Regions from separate parts of the Arthrobacter sp. D5-1 genome, predicted to be linked through region 1. Evidence: riboswitches for the same ligand, from Rfam matches in the RefSeq annotation. Region 1 holds a riboswitch; each other region holds the start of a gene.

Region 1 (5,318 bases):
CCCCTGCGGAGACGTCCTCAAGGACCGCGCCCGGTTCCCAGCTCCGCCAGAGCCGCCTGACGACGTCGACGAATTCCTCCGCTTTTTCATACCTAAGGTCGTGTTCAATCTGTTGGTCCAACCCGTAGTTCTGGGCGGCGAGGTCGCTGCCGGACGTGACGACGTTCCAGCCCAACTGGCCCTCGGAGAAGTGCTGCAACGTGGCCAAAAGCCGGGCGGCCGTGAAGGGCGGGTAGAACGAGGCGCTGACGGTCGGCACGATTCCCAGGTGCTCGGTGGCGGAGAGCAGGTAAGGGACCAGCGCCAGCGGATCGTGTTTCGGCGCAAAGGAGGCATGAGCCAGGGACACTTCGGCCGATCCGCCATACGTGTCCGGCACGGTGAGGGAATCCTCGATGATGAAGAGGTCCAACCCGGATTGTTCGAACGCCCGGACTGCGTCCTGGTACAGGGCTGGCTTCTTCCAGTCGTAGCCCAGGCCGTAACCGGGCGTCCCCCACCCCTGGACACCGAATCCATGGCCCACAAACCATCCAAAATGCAGCATGGGCTTGAGTGTAGAACTGCTCTGTCCGTTCACCGCGACCTGATTTCATGCGAAGTTACAGGAGGACGTACTGGGTCAATTATGCTCCCGGGGCGTCACAATTGAACGCGGCCGGAGACGGTCCGTATTTTCCACATAAGGCGTATGTCGTGTTCCACAATCAGCAGGGGTCGGGAATGATCGCTGTATGAGTGCAGCAACCTCCCGCCCCTCCGCCAAGGAGCGACTGTCCAGCGCCTGGGCCCTCAAGGGCTACAAGCGTGAATGGCTGCGGCACGATCTCGTTGCGGGCGCTGCGCTGTTTGCTTTGCTGGTGCCCGCCGGGATGGCCTATGCACAGGCAGCAGGGCTTCCCCCGGTCACCGGGCTTTACGCAACAGTGGTCCCGCTGCTGGTTTATGCGGTGGTGGGGCCCTCCCGCATTCTGGTCCTGGGACCCGACTCTGCCCTGGCCCCTATGATCGCCGCGGCCATTGTGCCGCTGGCAGCGGGAAGCAGCGAAAAATCCGTGGCGCTGGCCGGCTTGCTGGCCGTGTTGATCGGGGCGCTCATGCTTGCGGGCTCGGCACTGAAACTGGGAGCCATCACGGGCCTGCTGTCCAAACCCATCCGGCTCGGGTACCTCAACGGAATCGCACTGTTGGTGGCCCTTTCGCAACTCCCGGCGTTTCTGGGTATTGAGGCCGACGGCGACGTCTGGCAAAAGCTCGCGAAGGTTACTACCGGGTTACTTGGCGGCGAGGTCAACATCACCGCGCTGTTGTTGGGAGTGGGGTCGCTGGCGCTCATCTGGATCCCCCGGCTCCTGAAATGGAAGGTACCCGGCGTCCTGTTGGCGGTGGTTGGCTCGTGCGTGGCGACGGCGGTCTTCGGGCTCAACGACGACGTGAAGGTCACCGGGGTCCTGCCGCAGGGCCTGCCCATGCCCGCACTCGGGGGTATTGGCTGGGCCGACGCTTTGATGCTGCTCCCCGCCGCCGCGGGCATCGCGCTCATGGCTTTCGCTGACACTGGCGTGTTGTCTCAAACATTGGCAGCCAAGGAAGGGAAGAAGGTCTCCGGAAACAGGGAAATGGCAGCGCTTGGAGCAGCCAATGCCGCTACAGGCCTCCTGGGTGGATTCCCCATTTCAGGCAGTACCTCCAGGACACCGGTAGCCGTGGATGCCGGCGCAAAATCCCAGATGACAGGCGTGGTGGGCTCCGTGCTGGTACTGGCCTTCATGCTGCTGGCTCCGGGAGTAACCGAGTACCTGCCGTCGGCAACCCTGGCCGCCGTCGTCATCGCCGCGGCCATTGCCCTCGCAGATCCTGCCGGCGTCAGGCGGCTCCTGGGGCTGAGCCGCAGCGAGTCCGTGGTGATGCTGGCTGCGTTCCTGGGAGTGCTGACGGTGGGTGTCCTCCAGGGAATCGTGGTGGCCATCGCCTTGGCACTCCTGGACTTTGTCCGCAGGGCATGGGATCCGTACAGAACCGAACTCGGCGCAGAGGAAGGCCTTCCCGGGTATCACGACCTTGAACGCCACCCCGATGGCAAGCGCATCCCCGGGCTCTTGATCCTCCGGTTTGATGCACCCCTGTTCTTCGGCAACGGACAGGTCCTGGCGAGCTTCGTGAGGGAGCAACTCGACGAGGCCCCGGACGAGTCCGCGGAGCCCGTCACCCACATCATCCTTGCCGCCGAACCGATCACCGGGATCGACACCACAGCCTTGGATGACCTGGTGACCCTGGACGAATGGTTGGCCAGAAAAGGAGTGGATCTGGTGTTTGCCGAGCTCAAAGGGCCCGTGAAGGACAAGTTGATCCGCCTCGGCACGGCGGCCCGTTTTACGCCGGACCACTTCTACCCCACTGTCGGCGCGGCAGTGCGGGAGCTCAAGGACCGATAGTGGATCAGCCTCCGATTACGCAACATGACGACGGTGCAGCCGCCCGCAAGTGCAGCCCGACGCCCGTGGATGTTACGTTTTTCTTGAGTAATGAGTACCAGCGCAAAGCCCTGACTTGCTGGTCGGCAACCCTCTCTCCGGCGGGGTGCCTCAGGTGACTACTCGGCGTATCGACAACTCGAACTGCAAGCGTGACTGAGGAGCACCAGCAATGCCTGAACCCACTGAAGAAAAACTCTCCTACCGCCTGATTACAGGCCCGGATAACCGCGATTTCTGCGAGCGTATCCACAACTCCCTCGCCGAAGGCTATGTGCTCCATGGCAGCCCGGCAGCCACCTTCAACGGCACGGACGTCATCGTGGCCCAAGCCATTGTGCTGCCTGCGGCGATCGCCAATGCTGATGCCGCCGTCGCCAACGCAGTGGACCAACTTGAGAATTACGACGATGAAGAAGCGTTTGAGGGCCACGCATGAGCTACGCAGGTGACCTGACCCCACAGGACGCGTGGGCCAAGCTCGAAGAAGGCGCGATCCTGGTGGATGTGCGCACCGAGGCCGAGTGGGCCCACATCGGCATCCCGGACACCAAAGCCACCGAGAACGATCCTCTGTTCATCCAGTGGAACCTGGCTGGCGGTATCCCGAACTCCCGCTTTATCGAGGACCTGCAGCAGCAGGCACCCGAGGATGACGCCGTGGAGCTCGTGTTCATCTGCCGTTCCGGCCAGCGCTCCATCTCCGCCGCCATTGCCGCAACACAGGCCGGCTTCACGGCGTACAACGTCCTTGAGGGCTTCGAAGGCGAACCGGACCGCTACGGTGAGCGCACCGTAAACGGCTGGAAGAACCGTGGCCTGCCTACGAATCTGGGGACCGAGTAAGTGACTTTCAATCCCGACGCCGCCGGCTGGAGCCCTGACACCCAGGCCGTTCGCGGTGGCCTTGACCGCACCAATTTTCAGGAAACGTCCGAGCCCGTTTTCCTGAACTCCGGCTTTGTCTACGAATCGGCTGCCGCTGCCGAACGTGCCTTTACCGGCGAGGACGAACGCTTCGTTTACTCCCGCTACGGCAACCCGTCCGTCGCCACGTTCCAGGAGCGGCTGCGGCTGCTCGAAGGAACCGAGGCGTGCTTTGCGACAGCCTCCGGTATGTCCGCGGTCTTCACCGCTTTGGGTGCCTTGCTGGCTGCCGGCGACCGCGTGGTGGCCGCGCGCTCGCTGTTCGGCTCCTGCTTCGTGATCCTCAACGAGATCCTGCCCCGCTGGGGTGTGGAGACGGTGTTCGTTGACGGCCCGGATCTGGAGCAGTGGCGCGAAGCCCTCTCGGAACCGACCACCGCCGTGTTCTTTGAGTCGCCCTCCAATCCGATGCAGGAGATCGTGGACATCGCCGCCGTCAGCGAACTGGCGCATGCCGCCGGGGCGACTGTCGTGGTGGACAATGTCTTCGCCACTCCCCTCCTGCAGCGCTGCGGTGAGCTGGGCGCGGACGTCATCGTGTATTCCGGCACCAAGCACATTGATGGCCAAGGCCGTGTCCTCGGCGGCGCGATCCTGGGCACCAAAGAGTTCATCGATGGTCCCGTCAAGCAACTCATGCGCCATACCGGCCCTTCCCTTTCCGCGTTCAACGCCTGGGTGCTGACCAAGGGTTTGGAGACCATCGGACTGCGGGTGAACCACAGCTCGGCATCCGCTTTGAAGATCGCGGAGTGGCTCGAGCAGCAGCCTGCCATCAGCTGGGTCAAGTACCCGCTGCTCACGTCCCACCCGCAGTACGAGCTTGCCGCGAAGCAGATGAAGGCCGGCGGCACTGTGCTGACCTTCGAGCTGTCTCCTTCGGCCGGGCGCTCAGCCAAAGAGGCCGCCTTCGCCTTGCTCGATGGCCTCCGCGTCATTGACATCTCCAACAACCTGGGCGATTCCAAATCCCTCATCACCCACCCCGCCACCACCACCCACCGGGCCATGGGGCCTGAGGGCCGGGCCGCGATCGGACTCACCGACGGTGTGGTCCGCTTGTCGGTAGGACTGGAAGACGTGGACGATCTCATCCTGGATCTGGAGAAGGCCCTCAAACAGGTCTAACCTTGCTGCCATGAGCGGGAACCATCCCTATCGCCGTGCCGGAGCGGTCATCGTTGCCGGCACGGTGGTGTGGTTCGTGGGAATCTCGCCGGTCTCACGCGTCTACATCACACCGGACGATGCCGAACGCCTGCGCATGCTGACCTCCGGACGGCGCGGCTGGATCGTGGGCCAGCACCTAACCGCCGTGGGGACCGTCGCCGTGCCGGTTGGATTCGCTGCCTTTGCCCGCGCCGTTCCGGGAAAGGACGCCGTACCGGGTACGCACTCCGTCCCGGACACCGGCGCAACGCGTGGGAAAGCGAAGAAGTGGGCTTACGCTGCCGCCGCCGCGTTGCTCGCCGGCGCCCCATTCTTCGTCTCCAGCCTCGCCCGGCGGGCTTCAGACCTCGAAGGTTTTGCCTATCGCCGGGGATCCAACGCGCCCTTCCTGGCGTATTCCGGGTTGCACGTGGTGGCGTTGGCCGCCTTGGGTGGGAGTCTTCTTTCCTTACCCACAAAACGCTGGATCGGCGTCACAGCTTCGGTCAGCGCACCTATCTATGGCGCCATTCTGGTAGCCAAAAAGGACATCCCGCCGTTCTGCTTCTACTTGGTGGAGGGTCTCACGGGCGCCTACTTAATGGCGTGGGAAGAACCGACCGGCCAATCCTAAGGCCTCCTGACCCGGGTCAGCATCGGCGCGGGCTCCTTGTGCGCGTCGGCGGAGGTTCCGCGAACCGTCACCTTCGCTGCATGCCCGACGACGGCGGCCAGGGCTGCGCTGGTGGGTGGACTGCCCGGCTG
Region 2 (5,318 bases), 2.2 Mb from region 1:
CCCTTCGCGTCTGCCTGACGCAGGACTCCCCCGCATCGACCTCATCCAGTGCTACGACGAATACGTCATGGGCTATTCGCAGTCCCGGCACTATCTGGGTGGGACAGCACCGTACTTCCCCGAAGACAACGGGCCCATGCACGTGGTCCTGATGGATGGCAGGTTGGCCGGATGGTGGCGCCATGGGTTCTCCGGCGGAGCCTGCCACCTGGATGTCCGCATGAACCGGCCCACAAGCCCTCCCGAACAGATGGCCCTCGACGCCGAAGTGGAACGCTATGGGCAGTTCCTGGGCATGGAGGCCCGCCTCCTCTGAAGTCCTCGCTGCAGGCGCCGGAGTTCACGCCGTGCGACCGGGCTAAGCTGGGATACGACCTAGGAGGCCTGCACTGTGAACAATCTGATCTTCTGGATCATCGTCTGCTCGTGGCTGATTCCGCTCGGAATCCGCATGTACAACCGATCCCGCGCGCGCCGGATCCAGAACGGAACCTTCCGCAGCCCCGGTTATCCCCCGCAGCAGAACCTGCCCGGCCCCGGTTACCCTGCACAGAATTACCCGCCGCAGAACTACCCCGGCTATCCGTCTGAACCGACCGTCATCCGCCCTGTGGATGACGCGCCGCAGCCCGGGCCGCCGTCGAACACTTCCTCCCCCACGCCTTTCCCGGCCACCAACGGATCGGAGCCGCAAGGCTACCGCGCCCGCAAGCTGGCAGAGCTGGACGCAAAATTCAGCAACGGGGAGATCGCCATGGAGGACTACATGAAGCAGCGCGGCGACATCATGAACGGCTAGCCTGGCGGCCAACCCGGCGTCCTGCAGCCGCTACTCAACTGTCCTGCAACGGCCACTCAACTTAGGCGAAGAAGGCTCCGCGGAGCTGTGCTGAGAGCTGGCCGATTTCCGTCAGGAACCCGTCGTGGCCGATCGGCGCCTCAATGATATGAACCGGAACATCACCCGGCAAGGCTGCCGCCAATTCCCGGGATTGCGCCGGGAAATACAACCTGTCGCTGTCCACCGCCGCAACGAAGAACTCCGCAGTGGTACGCGACAAGGCTGCCTCCAGCGATCCACGGCCGCGTGCGACGTCGTGGGACATCAGGGCTTCGGTGAGGGCGATGTAGCTGTTGGCGTCAAATCGTCGGACGAGCTTTGTTCCCTGGTGGTCCAGGTAGCTCTCCACCTGATAGCGGCCACGCTCCCCCAGGACCGCAGCGGCAAGAGGTGTCTCCCGGTGCTGGGCTTCACGGCCAAAGCGGAAGTCCAACTCCAGTGCGGAGCGGTAGGTGATGTGGGCGATGCGCCGGGCCAAGGCGAGCCCGTGTTCAGGGGCAGTGCCACCGTAGTAGTCGCCGTTGTTGAAATTCGGGTCCTGACGGATGGCCAGGGTTTGGGCCTGCGCAAAGGCGATCTGCTCGGCCGTGCTGTAGGCACCCACGGATATCACGGCACAGCGTTTCACCCGCTCCGGGAAGGTCACTGCCCACTCCAACGCCCGGGCGCCACCCATGGAACCGCCCAGCACGGCATGCCAGGCCTCGATTCCCAGGGCTTCGGCCAGGCGCGCCTCCGCCTCGGTGCTGTCGCGCAGGGTGACCAAGGGGAACCGGGAGCCCCAAGGACGGCCGTCCGGCGCCTCCGAGGACGGTCCAGTGCTGCCGTAGCAGCCACCCACGATGTTGATGGAGATGACAAAGAACCTGGTGGTGTCGATGGTGGCACCGGGGCCTACCAACTGCTCCCACCATCCTTCTTCGTCCGTAGTTCCCCGGGCTACGTGTGTGCTGCCCGTGAGGGCATGCTGGATGAGCACGGCATTGGAGGCATCGGCGTTCAGCTGCCCCCAGGTCTCATAAGCGAGGACGACGTCGGGAAGGAATCCACCGGCTTCAAGGTCCAGCGGCCCAATGGCGGCGTACTTGACGGTTCCGTCTTCTTCTCCGGATTTTGGAAGGGCTGCAGCAGTGATGGTCATTCCTTTGACACCTTAAACTCGCGCTTGCCCGTCGCCTTGGGTGCGAACAGGCCAGGTCTTCACCCGGGGCACCCCACCGCGGAGGAGGGTTGCCGGCCAGCAAGCCGGGGCTATGCGCTGGCACTCATGACCTATACGAAGAGTCTAGGAAATACAGGGCGGGTATGGCGAAGAATGTGACATCAGTGTGACGCTTTAGGGCGTTTTCGTTCACGAAGCAGCACTCCGGGACGCCGCCCGGCGAATAATCGTCGGTCCGGGCGGCCTCCCGGAAGGTGGCGGGCGTGGTCGCGCCGTATTGTCCAGGTCCGGATTCAGGCTCCCTTGGCGGCCCGGAATCCGGCTTCGAGGTCGGCGATGATGTCATCCACGTGCTCAATTCCCACGGACAAGCGAACCAGGCCGGGGTTAACACCGGCCGCCAGCTGCTGTTCAATTGTCAGCTGGCTGTGCGTAGTGGACGCCGGGTGAATGACCAGCGAGCGGACATCGCCGATGTTGGCCACATGCGAGTGCAGTTCCAGTCCGTCCACGAAGCGCTTGCCCGCTTCAACGCCACCTTTGATGTTGAACGCAACAATGGCGCCGGTGCCTTGCGGACCATACTTCCGGCCACGGTCGTACCACGGACTGGACGGCAGACCCGCGTAGGCAACCGATTCGACGTCGTCGTGGGCTTCCAGCCACTGGGCCACTTTGGTGGCGTTGGCTACGTGACGCTCGACGCGCAGGCTCAGCGTCTCCAGTCCCTGGGCAATCAGGAAGGCGTTGAACGGGGACACAGCGGAACCGAGGTCGCGAAGAAGCTGGACGCGTGCCTTCAGGACGTAGGAGAGGTTGGCGCCGAGCGCCCCATCCTTGCCAAGATCCCGGGCGTAGACCAAACCGTTGTAGCTGGGGTCCGGGGTGTTGAAACCCGGGAAGCGCTCCGGGTCCTTGCCGAAGTCGAAGTTGCCTGAGTCCACGATCACGCCGGCGATCGCGGAACCGTGGCCACCGAGGTACTTGGTGGCGGAGTGGACCACGATATCGGCGCCCCACTCGATGGGACGGATGAGGTAGGGAGTGGACAGTGTGTTGTCGACGATGAGTGGCACGCCGGCCTCGTGGGCGGTGCGGGCGACGCCCTCGATGTCCAGTACGTCCTGGCGCGGGTTGGAAACAACCTCGCCGAAGAACAGTTTGGTGTTCGGCTGGACGGCATCACGCCACTGCTCCAGGTTGTCCGGGTCCTCCACGAAGGTCACCGAGATGCCGAACTTCTTCAGGGTGTGCGCCAGCAGGTTGTACGTACCGCCATACAGGCTGGGGCTGGCCACGATGTGGTCGCCGGCCTCCGCGATGTTGAGGATGGCGAAGGTCTCCGCAGCCTGGCCGGAGCTCAGCAGGAGGGCGCCCAAGCCGCCTTCGAGGCTCGCGATCCGCTGCTCCACGGCATCCTGCGTCGGGTTGCCGATCCGCGTGTAGATGGGCGCGAGCTCGGCCAGGGCAAACCGGTTGGCTGCGCTCTCGGCGCTGGGGAACACAAAGGACGTGGTCTGGTAGATCGGCAGTGCCCGTGCTCCCGTGGCAGAGTCAGGCTCCTGGCCTGCGTGGATCTGGCGGGTTTCGAAAGACCATCCTTGGGACATGGAGTTCTCCTGTTCGTGGCGCATGGGTTCTGTGGAAACGTGCTGCATGTGAGCTGGGGCCAGTCTAGGAAGTGTCCGGAGCCTTGGACAGCTTTGTGACGCCGGTGGAATCTTTCGGTCTTTCAGCGTCGCCGCATGACGCGGTACGGCACCGGTTATGCACATCCCACCTTAGTTAGGCTTGACTTAGCTGAGACCCCGATCACAAAGTGCCAAGATGAAGCCATGCGCATGGATCACGTCTCTTACGCCTGTGAACGAGATGGCCTTCTGGCCACTACCGAACGAATTTCCGCGGCACTGGGAGTGGACGCTGTCCGGGGCGGAGTGCACCCGCGCTTCGGTACCCGGAACATGATCATTCCCCTTGCGGATAACAAGTACCTGGAAGTGGTGGAGGTCCTGGACCACCCCGCTTCCGACAAAGCACCCTTTGGCCAGGCAGTTCGTGCCCGCTCGGCCGCCGGTGGTGGCTGGATGGGCTGGTGCGTCGCTGTTGATGACCTGGCACCGTTTGAGGACCGCCTTGGCCGCTCCGCTGTTCCGGGCAACCGCAAGTTCCCTGACGGCCGCGAACTGGTGTGGCAGCAGATCGGCATCCTGGGGCTGATCGCAGATCCCCAGGTCCCGTACTTGCTCAAGTGGGAGGGCGACCCGTCACTGCACCCGTCCAGGATCTACGAAAGCGACGTCAAGATGTCCAGCCTCACCATTGCGGGCTCGGCGGAACGCGTCACCGAATGGCTCGGAGAACCGGTGGAAAAGCCGCTTGAGGACGTTGCTGTCCAGTGGATGGCACCGCACGGCACTCCGGGAATCATGTCAGTAACTTTCGAAACCGCCTCAGGAGCAGTCACCATCTGACCGCCCCGTCCATCCGGGCACGTCCCGGCACCGGTCATCCCTGTCCGGTAAAACTTCGGCCGCCATCAGCGGGTGCCAATGACGTCACCCACCGATGGCGGCCGGATATTTTTAAGCGTCCTACCCCAGGCCGATCGCTTTGCCGAACAGGCTGAAACCCACAAACGCCACGATGTCCAGCAATGCGTGGGCAATCACCAAGGGCATCACCCGCTTGGTCCTGGTATAGATCCACGCGAACACCAGACCCATGACCACGTTGCCGATGAACGGCCCAAAACCTTGGTACAGGTGGTAACTCCCCCGCAGGACCGCGCTGACCACAATGGCCACGGGCATGCTCCAACCGAATTTGCCGAAACGGTCCATGAGGTACCCCACCACGATCACTTCTTCCACGACCGCATGCCGCATGGCAGAGAGGATGAGCACTGGCACGGTCCACCAGTAGGCGTCCAGACCGCTGGGAACAATCGCCGTGGTGATGCCGAGGGCCCGGCCGGCGGCGTAGAGGCCCAGAGACGGAATTCCGATCACGGCAGCAAGGCCCACACCGTGGAGCAGGTCCTTGCCCGGCCGGGCGAAGTTGAAGCCGAGCCGGGCGAACGCCGAGCCGTTGTCGCCGTCGCGGTTTGCCTGGATATGCGCGGAGAGGAAGTAGAACACCAGAGCCACAGGCACCAGGGCGAAGACGATGTCCAACAGTTGGTAGGTAAGGTCAAAGTACTCGCGGGTGCTTTGGGACCGGTTCAGGGTTGAGGTGGCGTCGGCCAAGGGAGCCCGCGTCATCTTGTCCAGAAGTTGCACCACGGAATAGACGGCCGACTGGCCCAGGGACAGG
Region 3 (5,318 bases), 1.2 Mb from region 1:
AGGTCCTCCGCAGCGTGGGCGTCACCGTGGATGACTCCGTACCCAACCACTGGCGGGTCTCCCCCGGGCCCATCCACGCCTTTGACCAAAGGATCGAGCAGGACCTTTCCAACGCCGGCCCCTTCCTGGCCGCAGCCTTGGCAACACAGGGCACAGTACGGGTCACCAATTGGCCGGCCGGCACCACCCAGGTTGGCGATATGTGGCGGACCATCCTGGCCACCATGGGAGCCAGCGTCACCATGGAGGACGGAACCCTCTCCGTGACCGGCGGACCGGTCATCAAGGGCGCCGACTTCGACGAAACCAGCGAACTCGCGCCCACCGTTGCCGCCTTGTGCGCTCTGGCTGCCGGCCCCTCGCGGTTGACGGGGATTGCCCATCTCCGTGGCCATGAAACGGACCGGCTTGCGGCACTCGTTGCTGAAATCAACTCCCTGGGCGGTGACGCCGAAGAGACCGCCGATGGCCTCATCATCCGCCCCGCGGCTCTGCACGCCGGAGTGGTCCACAGCTATGCCGACCACCGCATGGCCACTGCCGGCGCCATCCTGGGCCTCGCCGTGGAAGGCGTCCAAGTGGAAGACATCGCCACCACGTCCAAGACCATGCCGGAGTTCCCGGAAATGTGGGCCCGAATGGTGGGGACCATCTCCAGCACGGATGGGGCACAAAACTGACCATGGGCCGCGATGCACGCTCCTGGGACGAATCCGACGTCCGGATTCGACCCAACAAAAAAGGGTCCAGGCCACGGACCAAGGACAGGCCCAGCCATGACGACGCCGTCATCGGGCGGATCATCACCGTTGACCGCGGACGGTACAGGGCGATTGTGGACGAGGATTCCGCGAACGCACGCGTCGTCATCGCTGCGCGCGCCCGCGAACTGCGGCGTAACCCGGTAGTACCCGGGGACTTCGTCGCTTTAGTGGGGGACGTCTCCGGTTCGCCGGACACGCTGGCGCGGCTGGTCCGGGTGGAAGAACGACAAACCCTCCTGCGACGCAGCGCGGACGACACCGACCCCATCGAACGCGTCGTGGTGGCCAACGCCCACCAGTTGGTCATTGTTGTTGCAGCCGCCAACCCTGAACCGCGCACCGGATTCATCGACCGCGCCTTGGTGGCAGCCTACGACGCCGGCATTGAGCCGTTGCTGCTCATCACCAAGGCGGACGTCAAGGATCCGGCAGAATTGCTTGCCAACTACCTCAGCCTGGACTTCCCCGTCATCATCAGCCGCACGGCGGACTCCGAAGCAGGCGGCATCGACGCCCGCTCCGATGACGGCCTGTCCGCACGGTTGGACCGCGACGCCGTAGCCCAGTTGCGCTCCCACCTCGGCGGCAAGGTCACCGTGATGCTCGGCCACTCGGGCGTGGGCAAGTCCACCATGGTCAATGCGCTGACAGGGGCGGAGAGGGCCACCGGCGGCGTTAACGCCGTGACAGGCCGGGGCCGTCATACGTCCTCCTCCGCTTTGGCCCTGAAACTCGCCGACGCCCCGGCCGGCAGTTGGATCATCGATACCCCGGGCATCCGGTCCTTTGGCTTGGCCCATGTGGACCCTGACCGGATTCTGCATTCCTTCCCGGATCTTGAACCCGGAACTGAAGCCTGTGAGCGGGGATGCAAGCACGACGCCACGGCCATCAACTGCGGACTGGATCCGTGGGTTAACAACGGCCATGCAGGACCTTCAGGAGCAGCGCGGTTGGCCTCGTTGCGGCGGTTGCTCGGTGCCGACCCCCGGATGGAAGCAAAAGAGACCAAGGAACTGGGCACCGTCAACTGATCGTTGCGGCTTCACGTCCCCGCTGCAGCGAACGTTTCAGGATAGTTTGGTGGCATGACCCATCCCGTTTCCACCTACAACGATGACCTGCGCCTTGCCCACGTCCTCGCTGACTCAGTCGATGCCCAGACCATGGACCGCTTCAAGGCCCTGGACCTGAAGATCGAAACCAAGCCAGACCTCACACCTGTCACTGACGCCGACAAAGCAGCGGAGGAAGCCATCCGGGGTCAGCTCTCCCGGTCCCGCCCCCGGGATGCTGTCCTTGGCGAGGAGTTTGGCAGCAGCGGACACGGCTCACGGCGTTGGATCATTGATCCCATCGACGGGACCAAGAACTTTGTCCGGGGCGTACCGGTGTGGGCAACATTGATCGCATTGGTTGATGAGGGTGAACCCGTGGTTGGCGTCGTCAGTGCACCCGCCTTGGGAAAACGCTGGTGGGCTGCCAAGGACATGGGCGCCTACATGGGCCGGTCCCTTGCCGCGGCCACCCGTTTGAAGGTCTCCAACGTTTCCCGCCTGTCCGATGCCTCCTTGTCCTACTCAAGCCTGTCCGGGTGGAAGGACCGCGGAAACCTGGATGAGTTCCTGGGGCTCACAGAGGATGTATGGCGAACCCGGGCCTACGGCGATTTTTGGTCATACTGCCTGGTGGCCGAGGGTGCAGTGGACATCGCGTGCGAGCCTGAGCTGAACCTGTACGACATGGCAGCCCTCGTCCCGATCGTTACGGAGGCCGGTGGCCGTTTCACCTCCCTGGAAGGCGACGACGGTCCGTTCGGCGGCAACGCGCTGGCCACCAACTCCATCCTTCACTCGGAAGTCCTCAAGCGGCTCAACCCGGGCCTGGACGACCTGCTCTAGGCAGGTTCGTTTCAGGGCACGCACGCTGCTTTTCACCGAATATTCGACGGCGGACGCCTCCTTTTGGAGGCGTTCGCCGTTTTTTCTTCGCCAGATCGGCGATTTACAACCCGGCGTAACAAAGTGCTTAACAAAGCGAAGTGACTTTGGAGGGGCCACTGGAGGTGCCCTAACCTTTTTTACAGGTCACGAGTGCCAGCGCTAAACCCCGGTTTGCTGGCCGGCAACCCTCCATTCGCGGCGGGGTGCCCCGGGTGACGACCCGGCCGGTCCGGAACGGATGCGGCAAGCGCGGATCCCCCTCCGGGGATCCCTCTTGAGTGAGGTCCCATGAGCACAGTTACGTTCGACTCAAACATCATTCCGTCTTTCGCCGGTGAAACCCCGTCTCAGGCAGCTCCCGCTGCACGGCCACTCGCCGCCGTCACTGGCGCTGAGCTGCAGGCACCGCTGATCCAGGGCGGCCACGTCCGCTATGCGAATCTGGACTACGGCGCATCGGCTCCGGCCCTGACCATCGTCTCGGCCTACCTCAACGAGGTCCTTCCTTACTACGCCAGCGTTCACCGCGGCGCGGGTTTTGCGTCCCAGATCAGCACCTCGGTCTATGAGAATTCGCGCAGTATTGTCCGTGAGTTCGTCGGCGGGCGTCCCGACGATTCCGTGATTTTCACGCGAAACACCACAGACTCCCTGAATCTCCTGGCAGGCTGCCTTCCGCAGATTGACGGCCGTTTCTCCGGGGAAGTCCTTTATCTGGACATCGAACACCACGCCAACCTTCTTCCTTGGCAGGGTGTCCCGCACCGCAGCGTCGTAGCGGCCTCCACGTTGACCGCCACGGTGGACAAGCTCCGCGATGAATTGGCCCAAGGCGGGGTCAGCCTGCTCGCCGTCACTGGCGCCTCCAACGTGACAGGTGAAATCCTGCCGATCGCAGAACTCGCTGCACTGGCGCACGAATACGGTGCCAGGATCGTCGTGGATGCCGCCCAATTGGCACCCCACCGCCGGATCAACATCACGGAGGACGACGTTGACTACGTGGTGTTCTCCGGTCACAAGCTGTATGCCCCCTTCGGCGCAGGCGTCGTAGTGGGCCGCCCGGACTGGCTCGACGCCGGGATCCCCCACCTGGCTGGTGGCGGCGCCGTCCGTGAAGCCCGCCTCGACTCGGTGAGCTGGGCAACGGGCCCTGCCCGCCACGAAGGCGGCTCCCCCAATGTCCTGGGTGCCGCAACCCTCGCCCGGGCCACCCAGGTCCTCGCCGGGCTGGACCAGGAGGCGTGGCACGCCCATGAAGCCGCCATCCGCAGGTACCTGGTGGATGGCTTGGAGGCCATCGACGGCGTGACCGTGCACCAGATCTTCACTGACTCAGATGACACCATCGGTGTGGTCAACTTCTCCGTGGAAGGATTCGACGCCGGACTGGTGGCGGCGTATCTGGCCGCCGAGCACGGAGTTGGCCTCCGGGATGGACGCTTCTGCGCCCACCCACTGCTCAAGCGACTCGGACTTCCCTCAGGCTCCTTGCGTGCCAGCTTTGGCGTCGGCTCCCGGTTGGAGGACGCCACGAGGCTGCTCGCAGGCATCGAGGGGCTTAAGCGCAACGGGTTGGGCTGGGACTATGTGGTGGACGAGGGCCGCTGGGTACCTGCCAACGACCACCGGATCTACCCGGAATGGGCGCCCAACACGCCCGGCACTGCAGGCGCTGCTCCTTGCACTGTTGACTAAACGCGCTTTACCGCGGCTGCGGTAAATTCGTAGGGTATCTTTTGGCGACCCTGTGAAGGAGTTTTTGGTGGCATTGCCCTCTCCGGCCGCCTCCAGCGGACGGCCCGGCGTTCCCGGACCCGCCGGACCGCGTGGTCCCAAGCTCCACGCTGACCGTCGGAACGAGTTCGGCCAGAGCTTCCAGGACGGTGGCGAGCACTACGACCGAGTGCGGCCCGGTTATCCCCGGGAGTCCGTCGAATGGCTTGTTCCCCAGGGGGCCACGACTGCTGCGGATCTCGGAGCGGGTACTGGCAAGTTCACGGCCCTCCTCGTGGAGCGCGGACTGGACGTTGCCGCCGTCGACCCTTCCACCGACATGCTGGAGCAGCTGCGCAAGTCCCAGCCGCACGTCACCGCGCTGGAGGGAACAGCTGAAGCAACAGGACTGACGGACTCAGCATTCGACGTCGTCAGTGTTGCCCAGGCCTGGCATTGGTGCGACCCACTGGCCGCGAGCACCGAGATAGCCCGTATCCTCCGGCCGCACGGGACCTTGGGACTGGTCTGGAACCAGCTGGATACCGACGTGCCCTGGGTTCATCGGCTCTCGCGCATCATGCATGCCGGAGACGTCCACAAGCCAGGTTTCCGTCCACTGATCGGCCCGGAATTTTCCGGCGCGGAAAGCCACTTCACCCGCTGGTCGGATGCCTTGACGCCCGAAGACATCATGGAGCTGACCAAATCGCGGAGCTATTATCTCCGCGCCAACGACGCCACCAGGGCGAAAGTCATGGGCAACCTGGAGTGGTACCTCTACGAGCATCTGGGGCACGCACCGGGAGACAGCGTTCCACTGCCGTACGTGACGCAGACTTGGCGGGCGTTCAAGATACGCGCTGCGCGGCCACGGTAGGCTTGAGGTGTGAAG
Region 4 (5,318 bases), 1.8 Mb from region 1:
GCGGGGCGTCTGCTGCACGTGCTGGCGCCGTCTGCTTCTGCCCGGGTGTCCCGTCGTGCGCGGCACCAGGGACGCTCACACCCGGGAAAAGGGCGGTGATCCGCGGGTCTCCATGCAGGAATTCGCTGACCAACACTGCCACCACAGCGGCAATTCCGGCCATGAGCACGCCACGGAGAATGCGCCAGGCCGTGCCGGTACGCCGGTGCTTTGGCGCACGCGTTTCCCGCTCCGAGTCCACGGTTCTCCATTCCTCACGCCCTGGTCACGCGGGGCAGCGCGGAGGACGAACCAACATTACGGGCTGCGGGGGGAACCGTCCAAACTAGACGATGGTTGCCCCGAACACCAGGCCCAGCCCATACGTGGCGGCAGCCGCTGCCAGGCCGATCGCGAGTTGGCGCAGCCCGCGGCTCAGCGGCGAGGTCCCGGACAGCAAGCCCACGACGGCGCCGGTCGCCAAGAGCGCGATGCCCACCAGCACACCGGCCACCATCAAGGCGGCAAAGCCCGTCATGCCGAAGATGAAGGGCAGGATGGGAACGATGGCACCGGACGCGAAGAAGCAGAAGCTGGACATCGCTGCGCCCCATGCCGAACCGACGGATTCGTGCTCGTCGGTGGCAGGTTTCTCGGGCTGCAAGGAGAGGCTGGGATCGCAGTCGCAGCTGAACAGGCCCATGCGCTCTGCGGCGCGATGCTCAGCGGCCTCGCGCGTCATGCCGCGGGCAAGGTAGACCAGCACCAATTCGTTGTGTTCGATGTCCAACGACGGTGCTGCCGTGAGAGTGGCTTGGGTGGGCAGCGTCGCGTTGAGCAGTTCCCGCTGGGAGCGGACCGAGACGTACTCGCCGGCGCCCATGGACAGTGCGCCCGCCAAAAGACCTGCCACACCGCTCATCAGCACCACCGGACTGGGCACGCCGGTGGCGGCCATGCCCATGACCAGCGAAAGGTTGCTCACCAGGCCGTCGTTGGCGCCGAAGACCGCGGCACGGAAGGTCCCGGAGAGCCGGTTCCGACCACGGGTAGCCAGGCCCCTGACCACCTCTTCGTGGATCTGTTCGTCAGCCACCATGGCGGGTGTTGCCGCGGGTTCGGAGCCGTAGGGGGAGCGGCCTTCTGCACGTTGGGCCAGGGCCAGTACAAAGACCGACCCGAAGTTGCGGGCCAGGAATCCCAGGAACTGGCTGCGGGCTGACGCGGCCTTGGGCATTCCGGCGTGCTCACCCAGGAGCTTGAGCCAGTGGGCCTCGTGCCGGCCTTCGGCCTCGGCCAGGGCCAGCAGGATTTGGCGTTCTTCGCCGTCGCGCCTCTGGGCGAGTTCGCGGTAGACAGCGGCCTCGGCGCGCTCGTCGGCGAGGTACTGACGCCACCGGCGGATGTCGGCGTGCGAGGGCGCCGCGGGTTCCGTTCCGACGTTCTCGAGGGCTGCCGATTCCGGGGTGGGGTCCGGAGCTGGGCTCGACGAACCGGGGGATTCCTGGTGCTGTTGCACTTTCTCTCCTGTGCTGGGTGGGGTAGTTGCGGCCCCATTGCACGCCCCACTGTACCGCTTATCTGCGCGGTTTTTTGGCTGGTATTCCTCACTTGGAATGTTCGGCGCACCGTAATTTCCGGCCGTCCTTGACCCCCGACTTAGCCGGTGCTCAGATGGAAGGACAGGGGCGGGGGCCCACCCCGCACACGTTCAACAGGGCTTGAGCGGCCCACGAGACGGAGGTTGCACCATGAACACCACCGAATCACACGCCAACTACCCGGAACGGACCACCATTGAGTCAGATCCGGCCTATGACTACGCCGAGGACCAGGAAGTGGACGAGGCCTGGGTGGAAGAAGTGGACGCCCCCGAGGACGACGAACGTGTGGTCCCCATCGACGAGACCGAGGAATTCCGCGAAGCAGACGAGGAAATCTAGGCGGGCTCCTCGTGGCTGAGTGTGTAGTGAAGCTGCACGCCGGCGCGTTTGCCGGCCGCCGCAACAGTCACGGTTAGGGTTCTCGACGCATCACACCAAAGGGTCGGCCGGACCGCTCGGGCCAACGCCTGCGCGATCAGGTGCGGTTGGGGATGTCCGAACCGCATGGTTCCGGCCTTGGCAGTGATGGTCACCGTGCCCAGGAAGAGGTCGACGGCGGGAATCACCGCGACTGTGTGGGTGGCTGTTGTTGCCGGGGTACTGGTAGCCGGGGTGGTATCGCCTTGGTACGGCAAGGGACTGCTCCTTGGGGGAGTGCTCTTGCCCGCTCGGTTGTCTCTGGTCCGGGACGGGCCGCTTCCTCATCCGAACCACCCGTGAACATGGGGTTGGTGTGTGGCCAGTCGGAGCTTGGCACCACATCTCTTGAAGCTGGGACCACCTTACCGCACGGCTGTCCAGCAAGTTGGGGCGCCCTCTTCCCGGGGACAAAACAACGGCGGCGCCACCCCGGAAAGGGGAGGCGCCGCCGTCGAATTTTGCTCTGTTGCTTGCAGCGCTACTTGTGGCTGCTGACCGGGTGGGCCTCAGGCGGGAGTTCCTCAGAGACGGCACCGGCAACGCGCTTGTCCCAGGCCTCGCGGACTGCGGGATCAGTGGGCGGGGTGAGCAGTGAAATCACTACGTAGGCGATGAACGAAGCGGCGAGACCGTAGTAGATCGGTTCGTTGGCGTAGACGCCGTCCGCGCTCGGAATGACACCCAGGGCGAAGAGGATCAGCAGGGTCAGTGTCAGCACCGATCCAACTGCCATGGACCATGCAGCGGCGATGCCCGTGCCGCGCTTCCACACCAAACCGCCCAGGATTGCGACCAGGAGGCCACCCACCAGGATGTCGTAGGCGATGGTGAGGGCAATCACCACGTCCTGAGCCGCCATGGAAATCAGTACTGCCACGATGCCGAGTCCAAGAACCCAGTAGCGGTTGGCTTTGACGTCGTGCTCGGGGTTTTCGCTGTCATCGGTGTTGATGTTCTTGCCGAACCAGCTGGCCACGAACGGGACAACGTCCGCACGTGCCACCGTGGCTGCGGCGATCAGGGCGCCGGATGCGGTGGACATCATGGCCGCAACAGCCGCGGCCATGACCAGGCCGCCGATGCCGACGGGCAGGATGTGGGTTGCCACCTCGGCGTAAACAACGTCCTTGCCGAGGTTGGTGACATCGATGTCCGGCAGTGCCACCCGGGCGGCCAAGCCGATCAGGGCGCCGGCGATGCCGTAGAGGATGCAGTAGACGCCGGCCGTGGCGCCGCCCCAACGGGCAACGGCGGGGGTCTTGGCAGTGAAGACGCGCTGCCAGATGTCCTGACCGATCAGGAGGCCCAGTGTGTAGACCACGAAGTACGTGATGATGGTCTGGGCGCCGATGCCATCGATCTGGAAGAAGGTCTCATCGAGGCGCTCACGGATGCCGTCCATGCCGCCGGCAGCGTTCAGGACGAACGGGAGCATCAGGAAGAAGATACCGACGGTCTTGATGATGAACTGAACCTGGTCGGCCAGCGTGATGGACCACATGCCGCCAATGGTGGAGTAAACCAGGACGATCGCGCCGCCAACGGCGATGGCAAGCCAGCGTTCCCAGTCGAAGAGCACCACGAAGATGGTGGCGTAGGCGCCGGTGGAAGTAGCGCAGAGCATGAGCGTGTACGCCAGCATGACGATGCCGGAGGTCTGCGTGGCCCTGCTGCCGTAGCGAAGGCTCAGCATCTGGGAGACCGTGTAGATCTTCAGGCGCTGGATGGTGCCGGCGAACAGGAGGCTGAGCAGCAGCACGCCTGCGCCGATGGCCACTACCAGCCACATGCCGGAGATGCCGAACTTGTAGCCGAGGCCGACGCCGCCCACGGTGGAAGCGCCACCGAGGACCACAGCGGCCATGGTGCCGGTGTAAAGGAACGGTCCCAGGCGGCGGCCAGCCACCAGGAAGTCGCTGTTGTTCTTGGTGCGGGACTTGCCCCACCAGCCGAATGCCAGCATGGCGAGCAGGTACACCACCACGATTGCGATGTTTATAGCCGAAGATTCCATGAGCGGTCCTTGGAGCTGATGCACGGAGGTTGGGGTTTTCGACGATACTCCTGCGAAGCGTCGAAGTCTCTGTGCTGATGGTTGGAGATTGGGGAAGGGTGTTGTGTGCCTCACAGACAACACTTGTTGCCTATGAGGATATGTTGTGATCGGAGTAACAGTCAAGATGCTTTAGTCACGGTTCCGCCGGTTCTGGTCCTGTTGGCTCGTCTCCCGGCTACTATTGCTCCAATGACAGGGCCAGATGACAGGCCTGAAAGGTTCGTGAATGAAGGCTCTCCCCGTTGAACCGAGCAATGTTCCCGTTGCCATCGGTTCCAGAATCCGCGCAGCCCGGCAGGCGCAGCGCCTCACCATTGAGCAGGTGGCTGATGCCACCGGGCTGACCAAGGGCTTCCTCAGCCGCGTGGAGCGTGACCTGACGTCGCCGTCGGTCGCTTCACTGGTCACCCTGTGCCAGGTGTTGTCGGTCTCTGTGGGTGACTTGTTCGCCGCCCCGGAGACGCACCTGACCAAGCGCGACGACGGCCCCCGTATCTCCCTGGGTGGCCAAGGCATCGTGGAGCGGTTGCTGACGGCCCGCTCCGAGCGCAGGCTCCAGATTTTGCAGGCCACCATTGAGCCGCGGGGCCGCGGGGAGAACGAGCTCTACGCCGTGGACTGCGACGTCGATGTCCTGCACGTGATCAAGGGCAGGATCAAGCTCATTCTGACCAACGAGGCATACGACCTCGAAGAAGGGGACACGCTCTCCTTCCCCGGCCGCGAACCGCACACGTGGATCAACCCCACGGACGAGACCGTCGAGGTGCTCTGGGTGTTGGTGCCGGCGGCGAGCCGCTAGGTTTTCCTGCCCTGCCCTGCCCTGCCCTTTCAGCTGCTGCTGCGCTCCTTCCCAGTTACCTCCCGTTCTGGGGGCCGGGTGGTGCGCTGAGCCTCGGGAATCCGGGGGCCGGCGGAAGGGAGTGGGCTGCTAACCGGGAGGGAGCGTACCGGGCCTTCGTGCAAGGACTGCCCTGACTTCTGCAACAACGCGGTCCGGCTCGAACCAGATCACCTCCGGTGGGTACCTCAGCACTGCATATCCGTTGACGGTGGAGGCGTTGTTCCGTGACAGGTCATTCCGCAGGGCCTGTCTACTGGAGTGGTACGCGAAGCCATCCACTTCGACAATGAGGAATTCCTGGAGAAGAAAGTCCACGCGCCCCACTCCAGGTATTGCCACCTGCGCGTCGAAGGCAATTCCGTGGGCGCGGAACAAGTGCTGCGCATCCACCTCAATAATGGATTCCGCACGTAGG

What was found. A riboswitch is a leader RNA that binds a small molecule or an ion and turns the genes downstream of it on or off. The one in region 1 is predicted to bind S-adenosylmethionine.
Region 2: linked by a shared signal. The riboswitch ahead of AYX22_RS07875 (homoserine O-acetyltransferase) and the one ahead of AYX22_RS19540 (DUF1737 domain-containing protein) in region 1 are both predicted to bind S-adenosylmethionine.
Region 3: linked by a shared signal. The riboswitch ahead of AYX22_RS13815 (aminotransferase class V-fold PLP-dependent enzyme) and the one ahead of AYX22_RS19540 (DUF1737 domain-containing protein) in region 1 are both predicted to bind S-adenosylmethionine.
Region 4: linked by a shared signal. The riboswitch ahead of AYX22_RS05910 (hypothetical protein) and the one ahead of AYX22_RS19540 (DUF1737 domain-containing protein) in region 1 are both predicted to bind S-adenosylmethionine.

Annotation. Positions count from the first base shown of each region.
Region 1 is NZ_CP014571.1:4,234,106-4,239,423, forward strand. It holds gene AYX22_RS19530 (NtaA/DmoA family FMN-dependent monooxygenase) at 1-580, opposite strand, end outside; gene AYX22_RS19535 (SulP family inorganic anion transporter) at 735-2,438, shown strand; SAM riboswitch class IV at 2,525-2,636, shown strand; gene AYX22_RS19540 (DUF1737 domain-containing protein) at 2,650-2,916, shown strand; gene AYX22_RS19545 (rhodanese-like domain-containing protein) at 2,913-3,323, shown strand; gene AYX22_RS19550 (O-succinylhomoserine sulfhydrylase) at 3,324-4,532, shown strand; gene AYX22_RS19555 (hypothetical protein) at 4,543-5,187, shown strand; gene AYX22_RS19560 (glutamate--cysteine ligase) at 5,184-5,318, opposite strand, start outside.
Region 2 is NZ_CP014571.1:1,725,218-1,730,535, reverse strand. It holds gene AYX22_RS07885 (winged helix DNA-binding domain-containing protein) at 1-316, shown strand, start outside; gene AYX22_RS07880 (hypothetical protein) at 392-799, shown strand; gene AYX22_RS07875 (homoserine O-acetyltransferase) at 861-1,982, opposite strand; SAM riboswitch class IV at 1,998-2,114, opposite strand; gene AYX22_RS07870 (bifunctional o-acetylhomoserine/o-acetylserine sulfhydrylase) at 2,297-3,613, opposite strand; gene AYX22_RS07865 (VOC family protein) at 3,839-4,477, shown strand; gene AYX22_RS07860 (type II CAAX endopeptidase family protein) at 4,598-5,318, opposite strand, start outside.
Region 3 is NZ_CP014571.1:3,024,011-3,029,328, forward strand. It holds gene aroA (3-phosphoshikimate 1-carboxyvinyltransferase) at 1-680, shown strand, start outside; gene AYX22_RS13805 (ribosome small subunit-dependent GTPase A) at 683-1,798, shown strand; gene hisN (histidinol-phosphatase) at 1,853-2,665, shown strand; SAM riboswitch class IV at 2,850-2,963, shown strand; gene AYX22_RS13815 (aminotransferase class V-fold PLP-dependent enzyme) at 2,996-4,405, shown strand; gene AYX22_RS13820 (class I SAM-dependent methyltransferase) at 4,479-5,303, shown strand; gene AYX22_RS13825 (metal-dependent transcriptional regulator) at 5,313-5,318, shown strand, end outside.
Region 4 is NZ_CP014571.1:1,263,344-1,268,661, forward strand. It holds gene AYX22_RS05895 (matrixin family metalloprotease) at 1-241, opposite strand, end outside; gene AYX22_RS05900 (VIT1/CCC1 transporter family protein) at 326-1,498, opposite strand; gene AYX22_RS05905 (hypothetical protein) at 1,731-1,922, shown strand; gene AYX22_RS05910 (hypothetical protein) at 1,919-2,218, opposite strand; SAM riboswitch class IV at 2,235-2,354, opposite strand; gene AYX22_RS05915 (sodium:solute symporter) at 2,482-4,017, opposite strand; gene AYX22_RS05920 (cupin domain-containing protein) at 4,286-4,861, shown strand; gene AYX22_RS05925 (DUF559 domain-containing protein) at 4,991-5,318, opposite strand, start outside.